One region of the Brevibacterium sp. JSBI002 genome, then DNA from elsewhere that is predicted to be linked to it. Evidence: predicted binding sites of a transcription regulator. Region 1 holds the regulator's gene; the other holds the start of a gene.
What was found. Region 1 encodes HrcA, which represses chaperone genes, less so after heat shock. Its sites were predicted from a motif close to TTNGCACTCGNNNNNNNCGAGTGCNAA; they were not measured.

Region 2: groL (chaperonin GroEL) is a predicted target of HrcA. The motif match lies at 2,271-2,297, and genes of this name have one in related genera.

Annotation. Positions count from the first base shown of each region.
Region 1 is NZ_CP110341.1:2,025,208-2,030,340, forward strand. It holds gene LJ362_RS09320 (PhoH family protein) at 1-372, opposite strand, end outside; gene LJ362_RS09325 (16S rRNA (uracil(1498)-N(3))-methyltransferase) at 473-1,234, opposite strand; gene dnaJ (molecular chaperone DnaJ) at 1,231-2,346, opposite strand; gene hrcA (heat-inducible transcriptional repressor HrcA) at 2,469-3,509, opposite strand; gene LJ362_RS09340 (DUF3097 domain-containing protein) at 3,670-4,533, shown strand; gene LJ362_RS09345 (DUF4870 domain-containing protein) at 4,685-5,133, shown strand, end outside.
Region 2 is NZ_CP110341.1:3,057,643-3,062,775, forward strand. It holds gene LJ362_RS13895 (hypothetical protein) at 1-277, opposite strand, end outside; gene groL (chaperonin GroEL) at 480-2,114, opposite strand; gene LJ362_RS13905 (cold-shock protein) at 2,608-2,811, opposite strand; gene LJ362_RS13910 (LytR C-terminal domain-containing protein) at 3,261-3,824, opposite strand; gene LJ362_RS13915 (DUF3263 domain-containing protein) at 3,827-4,093, opposite strand; gene LJ362_RS13920 (aldehyde dehydrogenase family protein) at 4,424-5,133, opposite strand, start outside.

The DNA.
Region 1 (5,133 bases):
GCCCAGCACCGCCGAGGCGGCCGCTCCTTCGGAGGAGAACGTCGTGACTCTCTCGACCGTCTCTTCGTTGATGCGATGGCCGGCCGCGTGGAGTTTCTTGAGTTCCCCGATGACGCTGACGAAGGCTTCGACGCGTTTCGGGTCGCCGGTGACCTGGACCTGGTTGGCTCGGACGTGGATGTCGAGGTCGGCGAAGGTCTTCTCCAGGGCGCGCAGGTTCGATTCTCCGGGACCGAAGAAGGCGACGAGGTCGATGGAGTCGGGGATGACCAGTCGCACGGTGTCACGATCGGCACCGTGGCTGTCCGTCACGGCATCAACGCCGGCGGCACCGTCGCCGGTTGCGCCGGTGTCCGAGTCGGTGGGGTTCATGGAGTTCGGGTTCGGTGGGGTGATGTCCAGAATGTTCCTTTGCAAGTGAGCGCACCGTCACCGGCAGCGCCTGAGTGTGCTTCCATCCTAGTCCGATGCCTCACCAACGGCCCAATGAATTCTGGGCCAGGACGAGACCGGCGGGTCCCGCCGATGACGAGCGCAGGATCGTCGGTCCCAGCAGCACCGGGGTCGCTCCACGGCCGGTCAGGGCGGCGAGTTCGCCGTCGCTGATGCCGCCCTCGGGGCCGACGACGAAGACGATGCGCTCCGGCAGCTGCGCCGAGTCGTTCGCGATCAGGTCGTCCAACGCTTCGGAGAGCCTGCGCTGAGCGGTCTCATGGAGGACGAAGACCGCGTCGGCGTCGTCGAGGGTCTTGGCCAGGGCGGCTCCGCGGACGAGGTCGTGGAGGATGGGAAATCGTGCTCGTCTGGCCTGCAGGGAGGCCGCTCCGAGGAGGTTCTCCCATTTCGCGGCCATCTTCTCCCGCTTCTTGGCCGGCCAGTCGGCGATCGAGCGTTCGGCCGCCCAGGGAATGACGTCGTCGACGCCGATCTCCGTGGCCGTTTCGATGGCCTGCAGGTCCCGGTCGCCCTTGGCCAGGGCTTGGACGAGGACGAGGCGCGGACCCGCGCTGTCCTCGACCGTCACCTCGGTGACGTCGATCGTCAGCTGGTTCGCCGAGGCGGCCGTGACGGTTCCGCGCGCACGTGCGCCTTCTCCGTCGACGATGTCGATGTCCTCGCCGGGACCGATCCGACGCACCCGCACCGCATGCCCGGCCACGTCCTCACCGAGGGTGAGGGCGGACCCGACGACCGCCTCGGCGGCGGTAGCGGAGCGGAAGACGGGAAGACTCACCGACCGGCGAACCGCTCACGCATGCGGGAGAACATTCCGCGGTTCTCGGTCGAGATCTGGGCGCGCGGTGTCTCTTCGCCGCGCAGTTCGGCGAGTTTCTCGAGCAGTTCGCGCTGTTCGTCGTCGAGTTTGTCCGGGGTGAGGACGTCGACGGTGATGAGCAGGTCGCCGCGAGTCTCCGAACGCAGGCGGGACGCGCCCAGTCCGGGGAGTTTCACGATGGTGCCGGACTGGGTGCCGGCGGCGATGGTGAGGTCCTGAGTGCCGTCGAAGGTCTCGAACGGGATGGTGGCGCCCAGGGTCGCTGCGGTCATCGGCACGGAGATGGCGGCCCGGAGGTTGTCGCCGTCGCGCTGGAAGACCTCGTGGCGGGTGACCATGACCTCGACGAACAGGTCACCGGCGGGTCCGCCTCCGGGGCCGACCTCACCCTGACTGGAAAGCTGGATGCGGGTGCCGTCGGAGACACCGGCGGGGATGCGGATCTTCATGGTCCGCTGTTTGCGCACGCGTCCGTCGCCCTGGCAGTTGAGGCAGGGGTTCGGGATGACGGTGCCGAAGCCGTGGCAGGAGTTGCAGGTCTGGTTCGTGACCATCTGACCCAGCAGGGTCCGGGTCATGCGCTGGACGCTGCCGGCTCCGTGGCACAGCGAGCAGGTCTCGATCTTCGTGCCTTCCTGCGTGCCGGCGCCCAAACAGGTGTCGCAGACGACTGCAGTGGTGACGTCGAGGTCGACGGTGCCGCCGAAGGCCGCGGTCTTCAGGTCGATATTGACGCCGACGAGGGCATCCTTGCCGCGCTGGGTGCGCGGGATCGGGCCTCCGGCCTGACCGCCGCCACCGCCGAAGAAGGTCTCGAAGATGTCGCCGAATCCGCCGAATCCGCCGCCGGCCGGGAAGCCCTGGCCATTCTCGCCGCCGCCCATATCGTAGTTGCGGCGCTTCTCCGAGTCGGAGAGCACGTCGTAGGCCAGTGAGATGGCTTTGAATTCGTCTTCGTGACCGGGATTGACGTCCGGGTGGTACTTGCGTGCCAGTTTCCGGTACGACGACTTGATCTCAGCCGCGGAAGCATCTTTGGACACTCCGAGTGTTTCATAGTGATCGGCCACAGAAACTTCTCTCTCCCTGACGTAGTGGTCTTCTCTGTTCGTGGTGGTGGCTGCGCCCTTGCGCGGTGCTCACCGGTTCTGCGCTTCCCGTCTGCGGGTGCCCCTGATCGATGTCAAGGGACCTACCCTCGATCGAGGATCGAGGACACGTATTTGGCGACGGCACGGACTGCCGAGATCGTCGTCGGATAGTCCATTCGGGTCGGGCCGAGCACTGCCAGTCTGGCCGAGGAACCCGCGTCATGACCATATTCGGCGGCGACGACGGAAGTCGAGCTGAATGATTCGTGAGTATTCTCACGCCCGATGCGCACGCTGATCTCCTCGTGGTCTTCGGCCATCGAGGTGAGCAGCTTGAGCAGGACCACCTGTTCTTCGAAGGCTTCGAGGATCGGGGCCATCTTCTCTCCGAATTCGCTTCCGGAGCGGGCGAGGTTCGCGGTGCCGGCCATGATGATGCGCTCTTCACGCGTCGCGGCGACGAGGTCGACGACGGCGGCCCTGACCTGTGTGAGTCCGGAGTCGTCACGAGCGGCCGGGTCACTCGATTCGGTGGCGGGCGCCTCGGCGGCGGGGGCCGATCCGAAGACCTGCGCGAGTGTTCGTCCGGCGAATTCGGCGTTGATCTTGTCGCGTAGTTCGCGGACGGCGTCTTCGTCGAGCGGGCTCGGGGTGATCACGGACTTCTGCTCGACCTGGCCGGCGTCGGTGATGAGGACGACGAGGATCCGGCCGGGAACGAGTCCGACGATCTCGATGTGCTTGATGCGCGCCCGCGACACCGTCGGGTATTGGATGAGCGCGACCTGTCGAGTGAGGCCGGAGAGGACGCGGACGGTGCGGTCGAGCATCTCGTCGAGGTCGACGTCGCCGTCGATGAGCTGGAAGATCGCGCGCCGCTCGGCGGTGGTCAGCGGTTTGAACTCGTCGATCCGGTCGACGAACATCCGGTAGCCGAGGTCGGTGGGGATCCGTCCGGCAGAGGTGTGGGGCTGGGCGATATAGCCCTCTTGTTCGAGCGCGGCCATATCGTTGCGGATCGTGGCGGGAGAGACGCCGAGGGTGTGGCGCTGGACGATCGCCTTCGATCCCACGGGTTCGTTGGTGGCGACGAAGTCCTCGACGATGGCGCGCAGCACCTGTGCACGTCTGCTGTCGTTCATCGCGGATCTCCTCTCTGTCTCGCCGATCCATCGCGGTCCCGTGCCTGCTCTTGGCACTCTGTGAGTCTGAGTGCCAATTCTACGCCTCTCGTTCCCGGAATTCATTTCAGGGGTGGCCTGCGGGTCTGCACGCCTGCGGGACCGTCCTTGATTATGGTGGGTGCCCGTGAATGCTTTTGATCGATATGGTCCCGATGTGCTCTCCGGTTCCTCCCCGTCGTCGCACCGCCCGAAGAAGTCCCGTCAGGTCGAGCTCGGCCTGGGCATGGTTCTCGAGGATGCGATGAGCGGCTATGTCGGCGCTGTCGTCGGCGCGGAGAAGACCACGGCCGGTGTCGTCGTCAAGCTCGAAGATCGCGTCGGCAAGGTACGTGCCTTCCCCCTGGGACCGGGTTTCCTCCTCGAGGGACAGCCCGTCGATGTGCAGCTGCCGAAGAAGAAGGCGCAGCAGCCCGGACGGACGGCCTCGGGGTCTCGCGCCGTGGTCGGCGCGAAGGCTCGGGTGGCTCGTGGGTCGCGCATCTGGGTCGAGGGCAAGCACGACGCCGAACTCGTCGAGAAGATCTGGGGCGATGACCTGCGCATCGAGGGCGTCGTCGTCGAGCCCCTGGGCGGTCTCGATGATGTCGCCGACAAGCTCGAGGCTTTCGGTCCGGATCGGGAACATCGAGTCGGTGTCCTCGCCGACCATCTGGTGAACGGGACGAAGGAATCGAAGATCGCCGAGGCGGTCCGGTCCGATCCGCGGTACCGCGATGTCGTCCACATCATCGGTCACCCGTACGTCGATATCTGGCAGGCGGTGAAGCCCCATGTCGTCGGCATCCGCGAGTGGCCGGTCGTCCCCCGCGGTGAGGATTGGAAGACGGGAATACTGCGTCGCATCGGATGGCCTCACGCCGACCATCGGGACGTTGCCCGCGGGTGGGTGCGCATCCTCGGGAAGGTGAGCACCATTGCTGATGTCGAACCGACGCTGTCGGGGCGCGTCGAGGAGCTCATCGACTTCGTCACCGTCGGGTGAGAGTCGTCGGTGGTGCGGCGCGGTGGAGCGTCATGGTCACGCGGAGCTGTCGGCGTGTGCCGAATCTGTCACAGGAGTGAGGCTTTCCCGACATCCTCGGGACACGTCGCTCCGTTAGGGTGAGTGGCAAGCACTCTTCGAAAGGATCCCCATGTCGTATCACCCCGAGCAGCCGGGCAGCCGCCCGATGCCGCCGAACTACTCTCAGGCCTCCGGTTCGCAGCAGCCCTACGCTCCGCAGGGCCAGCAGTATTCGCAGACGCACAGCGGTCAGCCGGGTTCCGGTGGGCAGTCGGGGTATGGTTCGCAGCGGGCGTACGGCGCTCAGCCGAACTACGGGGGCCAGCCGAACTACGGGGACCAGCCGGGATATGGCGCGCGGCCGGGCTACGATATGCCGCAGATGCACAACCCGGCGATGTTCGACTCCCGCTCCCTGCCTGAGCAGGCCTACGGACCCGGCTCCGAGCAGTTCTGGATGGCCCACGAACCCGACCGCACCACGGCAATGTGGACTCACCTCGGCTCGATCATCTTCGGCTTCATGCCGCTCATCATGTTCCTCGTGAAGAAGGACGAATCGCCGTTCGTCCGCGAACA
Region 2 (5,133 bases), 1.0 Mb from region 1:
GGTATCCCCATGCGGCTGCGGCCTTGCCGTGGGTGATCGCCGCTTCGAGGTGGCCGACCTCGCGAGACTGGCCGGACAATGTCAACAGCGCCTCGAGGACGGCGTCCCGGCCGGTGTGGGTTTCGACGTCGGAGGCGTGGACGATATGGAGCACGCAGTCGTCGGCGATCACCTCGTTGAGTGCTTCTCTGCCGCCGTTGAAGAGATTCTCCTCGAACGTCGCGACGAAGACGTTCTTCGGACTGTTTCCGCAGGAATCGGTTCCGGTGAAAGTCATGGGTCCAGCCTATGCGGGGCGAGGCTGCGGAACAACGGGTCGACGGGCCGCCTCGGCGATGATGGTCGCCGACTCACGACGAGCGGACACGTCCGCGTGAACGATCTGGCCATCGGGCCGGGATCCGGGAGCCGCAGCACGAAAACGGCCGTGCCGGCACCCTTGCGGGCACCGGCACGGCCGATCGAACAAGCGGTGGCTATCAGAACCCCATGCCGCCCATTCCGTCCATACCGGCAGCTGCGTCTGCACCTGCGGCGGCCTTCTCGGGCTTGTCGGCGACAACCGACTCGGTGGTGAGGAACAGACCGGCGATCGAGGCGGCGTTCTGCAGAGCAGAGCGGGTCACCTTGACCGGGTCGTTGATGCCGGCGGCCAGCAGGTCCTCGTACTCACCGGTTGCGGCGTTGAGACCGAATCCGGCTTCGAGGTTGGCGACCTTGTCGGCAACCACACCGGCTTCGAGGCCGGCGTTCGTGGCGATCTGCTTCAGCGGGGCTTCGATGGCAACCTTGACGATGTTGGCACCGGTGGCCTCGTCTCCCTCGAGTGCGAGGTCGGCAAATGCAGCCTTGCCAGCCTGGATGAGCGAGACGCCGCCACCGGCGACGATTCCCTCTTCCACGGCAGCCTTGGCGTTGCGCACGGCATCTTCGATGCGGTGCTTGGTTTCCTTGAGCTCAACCTCGGTGGCGGCTCCGGCCTTGATGACTGCAACACCGCCGGCCAGCTTGGCCAGACGTTCCTGCAGCTTCTCACGGTCGTAGTCGGAGTCCGAGTTCTCGATCTCAGCGCGGATCTGAGCGACCCGTCCGGCGATCTCCTCGGCGTCTCCGGCGCCCTCGACGATGGTGGTCTCGTCCTTGGTGATGACGACCTTGCGGGCGGTGCCCAGCAGATCGGTGGTCACGCTGTCGAGCTTGAGCCCGACTTCCTCGGACACGACCTGGCCACCGGTGAGGATGGCGATGTCGGCGAGCTGAGCCTTGCGACGGTCACCGAAGCCCGGAGCCTTGACGGCCACGGACTTGAAGGTGCCCTTGAGCTTGTTCAGCACCAGGACGGCCAGGGCTTCGCCCTCGACGTCTTCGGCGATGATGAACAGCGGCTTGTTGGACTGCTGGACCTTCTCGAGGACGGGCAGCAGGTCCTTCACGTTCGAGATCTTGGAGTTGACGATGAGGATGTAGGGATCCTCAAGGACAGCTTCCTGGCGATCGGTGTCGGTGACGAAGTAACCGGAGATGTAGCCCTTGTCAAAGCGCATACCCTCGGTCAGTTCGAGCTCGAGTCCGAAGGTGTTGGACTCCTCGACGGTGACGACGCCTTCCTTGCCGACCTTGTCGATGGCCTCGGCGATCAGTTCGCCGATTGCAGGATCTCCGGCGGAGATGCCAGCGGTGGCGGCGATCTGTTCCTTGGTCTCGATGTCGATGGCGTTGTTCAGCAGCACGTTCGTGACGGCCTCGACGGCCTTCTCGATGCCGCGCTTCAGGCTGAGCGGATCAGCACCGGCTGCCACGTTGCGCAGGCCTTCGCGGACGAGAGCCTGTGCGAGCACGGTAGCGGTGGTGGTTCCGTCGCCTGCGACGTCGTCAGTCTTCTTGGCGACTTCCTTGACGAGTTCGGCGCCGATCTTCTCGTAGGGGTCCTCGAGTTCGATCTCCTTGGCAATGGAGACGCCATCGTTGGTGATGGTCGGTGCGCCCCACTGCTTTTCGAGCACGACATTGCGACCGCGGGGTCCAAGGGTCACCTTGACCGCGTCCGCAAGCTGGTTGAGGCCAGCTTCGAGTCCTCGACGAGCTTCTTCGTCGAATGCAATCATCTTTGCCATAGCGGCTTAGATCCTCCCTGATGGAGTGGAGTGGGAATCCAGAGCAGTCATCAACGCCCGCGACGGCAGAGAGTGTGTCCGCATGTTCCATTCCACATATGGACCACGCTCTCGAGACGACTGGTGGGAATCCATCGGTTTTCACCAGTACTAGATTTAGCACTCTCCCCATGCGAGTGCAAATAATTGTCGCCCGCCAAGACGGGTGAGGGCGACTGCGATCCGCGAATTGTCGGCGCGCGGTGAAGGTGCGGAGGGCAGTTCGGCCCAGCGCGAAACGCCCTACTGCCCCGAGCATTTCGCATCAACGGCTTCAAGATTCATAGGAGGTGATCTTGAGCGGCGCATATGCATTTCGAAGCCGCGGGCACTGAAAAGCGCCGAGCAGTTGCCTGCTCGGCGCTTCCCCCGTGCGATTGGTGCCTGTCGGCCCGAAAGCCGTTCCGACGCCCTGCCGCAGCGGATCAGAAAACTGTGCTGACAGCAGCCAGTCTCAGAGGAGGGTGACGGACTCCGCCTGAGGACCCTTTTGTCCTTCTCCAACTTCGAACTGAACCTGCTGGCCCTCTTCGAGAGAGCGGTAGCCGTCCATCTGGATTGCGCTCCAGTGAACGAACACGTCCTGGTTGTCGCCTTCGAGGGTGATGAATCCATAGCCCTTTTCAGCGTTGAACCACTTGACGGTACCTTGTGCCATTACTTCTCCATACAGTGCAGTGCCATTGAAATCCCGCATCGCAGCCGCGATCAGATGACCCCACCCGAGATACGGAAGCTAGTAAAACTCAACTGACCCCGCGACTTCCCTCATTGACCTCTAGAGAATAATCTCGGTGAAGCACGAATAGAACACAAGGTGCTGTGCTTGCCTAGCTGTTGCAACTCTACCGCAGGCACGCATCCCGCCTAGAGTGGTTCAGCACTGTTATAGATTCGTTATCTAAGGGTTCCTGCCCAGTTCACAGCGGGGATCGCGACGCATGAAATCAGACCGTTCGGTCAGAAATTCGCCGAGGCGGCCGACACGGTCACGCGCGCGCCGCAACCGAGGAGTCCCGCCGACTCATGCCCTCATAACCGAAGCGGCCGAGCCCGAACCGATCCCGCCGACTCAGCTGCGCTGCTGCGCCACCGAATCGCTTCGGATCACTCTGAGTCCCCGCCTTCGCTGGGTTCAGGACCGCGATCGGCGATGTCCGAACAGATGACGACGGTGACGTCGGCCTCGAAGTCGGACGAGGCCTCCGTGGCAGAGACTCCCAGCGACTTGGCGACGAGCTTGGCCTGGGACGCGTTCTCTTCGCCGTTGTAGTACACGGTCGAATCAGTGAGGTTCGTCGAATAGTTGCCGACCTGCCCGAGCTTCCAGCCCTTCTCCTCGACCGCCTCGGAGAACTTCTTCGCAGCACCGGAGACGCCGGAGCCGTTGAGCACGTCGACGGTGATCGAGTCGTCTGCGACGCTGACTTCGCTTTCACTCGGCGAGGGTTCGGCCGACGACGATTCGGACGCCGGAGGGTCGGCGATCTTCGACTCGGGATTGCCCATCGAGGAGAAGATGATGTTGATGGCGGCCACGACCAGCAGAACGGCGACCAGGGCGAGGATGATGACCAGCGAGATGGCACCGATGTTCGACGACGCCGCGGACTCCTGTCGATGGGCACCGCTGCGCCGGCCGGGCTCGATCTCGTCGAATTCGTCGGTCATGTCTACCTCGAGACGCGGGCTTGGGCGCGTTCGCTCTGCCGCGTGCTGCGGATTCGGCGAAGGCGCTTGACCAGCATGGGGTCGCTGGCCAGAGCTGCAGGGTTGTCGAGAAGCGAGTTGAGGATCTGGAAGTAGCTGGTGGCAGACATGTCGAAGCGCTCACGGATCGCGTGGTCCTTGGCGCCTCCGTATTTCCACCACCGCCGCTCGAACTCCAAAACGGCCACCTCGAGCTCGCTCAGTTCTGAGGTGTCGTCGTTCGGCGGCATAGAGGTTGTGCTCCTTCGAGAGGTGTCTGTGCTTCTATCCTATCGCCGGATCGGCGGTACCGAAATTTCCGGCGCGCCGCCGAGGCTGTGAGGTCGGTCCCGATCGGGGCACGGCTCGCGGGACGGCAGCTCGCACATGCCCGGCGGCCGCTGCGCCCACAACCGCATCACCCCGTCGACACGGCACCGGATCGGTGACCGTGTCGACGGGGTGAAGGGAACGACTTTCGCCGAGGCGGGGCCGCCTCGGCGAACCGGGTGACCCGATCACGAGGATCGGATCGACCCCACATTCGACCGCGCGGGCAGACCCGCCTCGGCGAGATCGGATCAGCGGATGCGGATGTTGACCTGCTTGATCTGGGTGAATCCTTCGAGCATTCCTTCCAGCGATGCCTCTCGTCCGAATCCGGAGGTCTTCATGCCGCCGTAGGACTGGCCGGCCAGCTGGCCGCCGCCCTGGTTGACCTGGACCCAGCCGGATTCGATCCGGTTGGCCATGGTCAGGGCCGCGTCGACGTCCTTGGTGAAGACGAAGGCCGCGAGGCCGAAGTCGGAGTCGTTGGCCATGTCGATGACCTCGTCGATGTCCTTCCACGGGATGACCGAGAGGACGGGGCCGAAGATCTCTTCACGGCTGGTCTGCCAGTCGTTCTTCGCCTTCGAGAAGATCACGGGCGCGTGGTAGAAGCCGGGTTCGCCGACTTCCAGCGAATCGGAGCCGTCATAGGCGATCTCGACGCCGTCCATCGACTTGCCCATCTCGATGTAGCTGGCGACCTGGTCGTACTGCTTCTGGTTGATGATGCAGCCGATGTCGGTGGACTCATCGCGGGGGTCGCCGACCGTCATCTTCGACACCGCGTCGACGAGCTTGGACAGGAAATCGTCGTAGATGTCTTCGTGGAGGAACAGACGCGAGCCCATGGTGCACGACTGGCCCTGGCGGGCGAAGCGGGTCGACAGCAGCACCTGCTCGAGGGTGTCGTCGTCGTTCGAGTCCGGGAAGATGATGTTCGGGGACTTGCCGCCGAGCTCCA